2 regions of the Streptomyces sp. NPDC020731 genome follow, and region 1 is predicted to be linked to the other one. Evidence: riboswitches for the same ligand, from Rfam matches in the RefSeq annotation. Region 1 holds a riboswitch; the other holds the start of a gene.

Region 1 (2,843 bases):
GCCGAAGAGCTCCTTGACCCGGTCGATCGCGATCTGCTCGATCACGTCGACGTGCTCGCAGCCGCCGTAGTAGCGGCGGCCGGGGTAGCCCTCGGCGTACTTGTTGGTGAGGACCGAGCCCTGGGCCTCCATGACCGCGACCGGGGCGAAGTTCTCCGAGGCGATCATCTCGAGGGTGGACTGCTGACGGTGCAGTTCGGCGTCGACCGCGGCGGCCACCGCCGGGTCGAGCTCGTGCAGGGGCGTGTTCAGAACGGACATGCGGTTACGGACTCCTCAGCCGGCGATCTCGGCGTCGTACTCGGCGGCGGAGAGCAGATCGGCCGGCTCCTCCGCGACGCGCACCTTGAACAGCCAGCCGCCCTCGAAGGGGGCGGAGTTCACCAGCGACGGGTCGTTCACCACGTCCTCGTTGACCTCGGTGATCTCGCCGGTGACGGGGCAGTACAGGTCGCTGACCGACTTGGTCGACTCCAGCTCGCCGCAGGTCTCGCCCGCGGTCACGCCGGCACCGACCTCGGGGAGCTGGACGAAGACCACGTCGCCGAGCGCGTTGGCCGCGTGCTCCGTGATGCCGACCGTCGACACGCCGTCCTCGGCGGCCGACAGCCACTCGTGCTCCTTGCTGTAACGCAGCTGCTGGGGGTTGCTCATGGCCTGAATTCTCCTGTACGCGGGGGACTGCTGATGACTGAGGGAACTGCGTGCGGCGCAGGTGGGCAGGCACGACGTGCCCACCTCACGCGCGGGAACCGCCTACGACGGTGTCACTTCCGCCGCTTGTAGAACGGCAGCGCCACGACCTCGTACGGCTCGTGGCTGCCGCGGACGTCCACGCCGACACCCTCGGTGCCCGGCGCCGCGTGCGCCGCGTCGACGTACGCCATCGCGATCGGCTTGCCCAGCGTGGGGGAGGGCGCGCCGGAGGTGACCTCGCCGACCACCTCGCCGCCGGCCACGACCGCGTACCCGGCACGCGGGACCCGGCGGCCCTCGGCGACCAGGCCGACCAGGACCCGCGGCGGCTCGGCGACGGCACGCTCGGCGGCCTCGGCGAGCGCCGCACGGCCCACGAAGTCGCCCTCCTTCTCGAACTTCACCACCCGGCCGAGACCGGCGTCGAAGGGCGTGAGGCCGGTGGTCAGCTCGTGCCCGTACAGCGGCATGCCGGCCTCCAGGCGGAGCGTGTCCCGGCAGGACAGGCCGCAGGGGACCAGGCCGGCGCCCTCGCCCGCCTTGGTCAGCGCCTGCCACAGCTCGACCGCGTGCTCCGGCTTCACGAACAGCTCGAAGCCGTCCTCGCCGGTGTAGCCGGTACGGGCGATGAGCGCGGGGAGACCGGCGACCGTGCCGGGCAGACCGGCGTAGTACTTCAGGCCGTCCAGGTCGGCGTCGGTGAGCGAGGCGAGGATGCCGGGGGACTCGGGTCCCTGCACGGCCAGCAGCGCGTAGGCGTCGCGGTCGTCGCGGACCTCGGCGTCGAAGCCGGCCGAGCGCTCCTGGAGGGCGTCCAGGACCACCTGGGCGTTGGAGGCGTTGGCGACCACCATGTACTCGGTGTCGTCCAGCCGGTAGACGATGAGGTCGTCCAGGATGCCGCCGTCCTCGCGGCAGATCATGGTGTAGCGGGCGCGGCCGGGCTTGACGCCGCCGATGTTGCCGACCAGGGCGTGGTCGAGGAGCGCGGCGGCCCCCGGGCCGGTGACGGTGATCTCGCCCATGTGCGAGAGGTCGAAGAGGCCGGCCCTCGTGCGGACGGCGTTGTGCTCGTCGCGCTCGGAGCCGTAGCGCAGGGGCATGTCCCAGCCGGCGAAGTCGGTCATCGTGGCGCCGAGCGAACGATGCAGGGCGTCGAGCGCGGTCCGGCGGGGTTCGGTACTGCTCATCGGTCGGTCTCCCAAGGCGATGGGGGAAGGCGAGGGCGTTTCCTCCCCATCTGTCATCGGAACCTGAGAGGTTCGCCATGACCGCCCACGCAGGGGGCGTCCTGGCTTGCACCGTGGGTGGAGCCGCCGGAGCGCTGCTGCACGCTCTTCGGTGGCCCGCTTTTCAGATGTGCCTCGCCCGCGCGGTAACGGGGCCTGAGAGATTCAAGGGAGGGACTTGCTCCTTCGGCGCCCCGGCGGCAAACGGTGCCAGGGACTCTCCCGCGCGGATTCAAACGGCCGGTATGCAGTTGGCGCGCCCATCATTGCACGCATCGCGGGGGCGTGGCAGGGGGACCCTTCCCAGGGGGTGCGCAGGGTGTGCGGGCGCCGTCACAGGGTGCTGTGACACGCCTGTTTCAGGAAACGGACGGAAACGACAGACACCCGGCATTACCTTCTCTTTACACTCGGCGGGGATCGGTACTCGTACCCGGCCCCAGGGGAGGACGATCACGGTGAACAGGACCACGGCGTGCGCCACCACCACGGGCGTCACGCTGCCCCAGCAGCCGGCCGCCCAGGCCCGTCGGGCCCGCGGCGCGCTGCCGGCGCCCGTAGTCCGCGATCTGCGCGCACGGGCCGGCCGCAGCCCGCGCGCCCTGATCTTCGGGCCCCGGGACGTCGTCGTGGTCACCGGGTTGCCGGGCAGCGGCAAGTCCACGCTGATGCGGCGCACGGTGCGCGGCACCCGCGTCGACTCCCAGGACACCCGGGACCGCTGGGACCGCCGCATGCCGCGCTTCCTGCCGTACGCGGTCTACCGCCCGCTGGTCCGCCTCGCCCACTACGCCGGACTGCGCCGCGTGCTGCGGACCGGCGGGCCGGTCGTCGTCCACGACTGCGGTACACAGGCCTGGGTGCGCCGCTGGCTGGCCCGCGAGGCCCGCCGCCGGGGCGCGAGCCTGCATCTGCTGC
Region 2 (2,843 bases), on a different contig from region 1:
ACTCGGGCCAGGTGACGGGCTCCATCTCGGTGGTCGCGTTGAGCTTCATGGTGCAGGAGCCCAGCGGGATCATGCCGCGGTCCAGCGCGTAGTCGCGGTCGGAGAGCCGGCGCAGGTAACGCAGCATCGCGGTCTCGGAGCGGTGCTGCTGGAAGACGGGGTGGGTCAGGTACTCGTCGTTGCGCAGCAGGGCATCCGGCAGCGCGTCCCGCGCGACCGCGTCCAGGGCCTCGGCATCGCCCTCGACGCCGAAGGCGCTCCACACCGCGGCCAGCTGCGCCCTGGTGGTGGTCTCGTCACATGCTATCGAGACGTGGTCCGCGTCGACGAGACGCAGGTTGACGCCGTTGTCGCGGGCGGCGGCGACGACCTCGGCGGCCCGCCCGGCGGCGCGCACGGTCAGCGTGTCGAAGTAGGAGCCGTGCACGATCTCGGCTCCGCCGGCCCGCAGCCCCTCGGCGAGGACGGTGGCGTACCGGTGGGTGCGCCGCGCGATGACCCTCAGGCCCTCCGGGCCGTGGTAGACGGCGTACATCCCGGCCATGACGGCGAGCAGCACCTGGGCGGTGCAGATGTTGCTGGTGGCCTTCTCACGGCGGATGTGCTGCTCACGGGTCTGCAGGGCGAGGCGGTAGGCCTTGTGTCCGTCCGCGTCGACGGAGACACCGACGAGCCGTCCCGGCAGGCTGCGCGCCATCTTCTCCTGCACGGCCATGTAACCGGCGTGCGGCCCGCCGAAGCCCATCGGCACGCCGAAGCGCTGGGTGGTGCCGACCGCGATGTCCGCGCCCAGCTCACCGGGCGACTTCAGCAGCGCGAGGGCGAGCAGATCGGCGGCGACGGTGACGAGCGCGCCGAGCTCGTGCGCCTGGTCGATCACCGGCTTGATGTCGCGTACGGCACCGGAGGCGCCCGGGTACTGGATCAGTACGCCGTTGATCTCGCGCCCGGCGAGCTCGGCGGGGATGCCCTCGCTCAGGTCGGCGACGACGACCTCGACGCCGGTCGGCTCGGCGCGGGTCTCGATCACGGCGACGGTCTGCGGCAGGGCGTCCGCGTCGACCAGGAAGAGGCCCTTCTTGTTCTTGCCCATGCGCCGCGACAGCGCCATCGCCTCGGCGGCGGCGGTGCCCTCGTCGAGCAGCGAGGCACCGGAGGTCGGCAGGCCGGTGAGCTCGGCGACCACGGTCTGGAAGTTCAGCAGCGCCTCGAGCCGGCCCTGGGAGATCTCCGGCTGGTACGGCGTGTAGGCCGTGTACCAGGCGGGGTTCTCCATCACGTTGCGCAGGATGACGGGCGGGGTGAAGGTCCCGTAGTACCCGAGCCCGATCATGGAGCCGAGCACCTCGTTGCGGTCGGCCAGCGTACGCAGCTCGGCCAGCACCTCGGCCTCGCTCCGGGCACCCGGCAGGTCCAGCGCGTCGGCGTTCTTGATCACATCCGGCACCGCGGCGGCCGTCAGCTCGTCCAGTGAGCCGTAGCCGACCTGGGCGAGCATCTTGGCCCGGGCCTCGTGGTCGGGGCCGATGTGGCGCTGCTCGAAGGGGATTCCCTGTTCGAGCTCGGAGAGCGGAGTGCGAGGGGCGGTCATTGAGGAGGCCTCCTGGTCCGACGACCTTCGAGGGGCACCACGGCGCGGGTGCCCGAACGGCCTCCCCCTCTGTCATCTCGACCTGAGAGCTTCACCGGACGGCCCGAGGGCGTCCGGTTTTCACCGTCGGTGAGAGCGGAAGCCGTCGACACCCGCCCTGCTTTCCAGAGTGACCTCGTCCGTGCGGTACGTGTGCCTGAGAGATTCCGGGGAGGATTTGCTCCTTCGGCGCCCCCGATGGTGTCCGGAGGGCTCTCCCGCACGGGGTCAGCAGCCGTTTGCCAGCCTACCAGCGAGCACCACACCAGTACCTTCGAGTGGCCGTCCAGCCGATTGTGCCGTTCTGTAGTGCTTACGGATGAGTTTGCGACCAGTGGAGGGCCTGTGCAGACCGACATCGATCCGCGCCACCTGATCGGCCGCAAGGCGTTCGACCGCAACGGAACCCGGATCGGCACGATCGACGAGGTCTACCTCGACGACGCCACCGGCGTACCGGAGTGGGCGGCGATACGCACCGGCCTGTTCAGCAGGGACGCCTTCGTCCCCCTGGAACCCAGCGACCTCATCGACGGCGCCCTCCACGTCCCCTTCGAACGCGCCCTCATCAAGGACGCCCCCGACTTCGGTGTGGGCCGCCATCTCTCCCCCGAACAGGAACTCCAGCTCTACCACCACTACGGCCTGGACCTCGCCGCTCCCCCTCCCCTCCCGGACCGCGACTTCGGCAGACTCGCCGGGAACGACAAGCCGGCCTGATCCGCCCTGCTCACCAGCCCTCCACCCGCATCCCTCCGCCGGCCCCCGCGCCCTCGTCCTCCCCGGGTCCTCGGGACACCAGCGGCAGCGGTTCCGCCGGTTGCAGAGCCGGGTCGTCGACGCGGAAGGTCTTCACCCGGCCCGGCTCCGAGTGGGGTGTCTCGAAACGCACCGTGACCCGGCCCAGCCCGCTGCCCTGCGCCCATCCGTGCCCGTACACGGCGTGCCGTACGTCGTGCCCCGCCGGCCAGCGCCGCTCGGCGGGCGTCTCCGGCTCCGGAGCGGCCTCGGCCTCCTCGTGCGGGAGGTCGTCCACGCGCCCGCCCGCCGCCTGCGCGAACAGGTCCTCCTGCGTGTAGTCGGCCAATCCGCTGACCCCGACGCCCAGCAACCGCACCCCGCCCGTCGTGTCGACCGAGTCCAGCAGCCGCGCGGCCGCCTCCCGCACCACGGCCGGATCGTCCGTGGGCCCCCGCAGCGTCTCGGACCGGGT

Evidence for each region. Region 1 has a riboswitch for glycine ahead of gcvT (glycine cleavage system aminomethyltransferase GcvT). Riboswitches for the same ligand answer to the same signal wherever they lie in the genome.
Region 2: linked by a shared signal. The riboswitch ahead of gcvP (aminomethyl-transferring glycine dehydrogenase) and the one ahead of gcvT (glycine cleavage system aminomethyltransferase GcvT) in region 1 are both predicted to bind glycine.

Annotation. Positions count from the first base shown of each region.
Region 1 is NZ_JBIRTN010000007.1:87,467-90,309, forward strand. Features, by position in the region: gene glyA (serine hydroxymethyltransferase) at 1-261, opposite strand, end outside; gene gcvH (glycine cleavage system protein GcvH) at 277-654, opposite strand; gene gcvT (glycine cleavage system aminomethyltransferase GcvT) at 768-1,886, opposite strand; glycine riboswitch at 2,060-2,160, opposite strand; gene ACH4VX_RS12620 (AAA family ATPase) at 2,384-2,843, shown strand, end outside.
Region 2 is NZ_JBIRTN010000026.1:9,841-12,683, reverse strand. Features, by position in the region: gene gcvP (aminomethyl-transferring glycine dehydrogenase) at 1-1,591, opposite strand, end outside; glycine riboswitch at 1,766-1,861, opposite strand; gene ACH4VX_RS31860 (PRC-barrel domain-containing protein) at 1,976-2,350, shown strand; gene ACH4VX_RS31855 (DNA polymerase IV) at 2,361-2,843, opposite strand, start outside.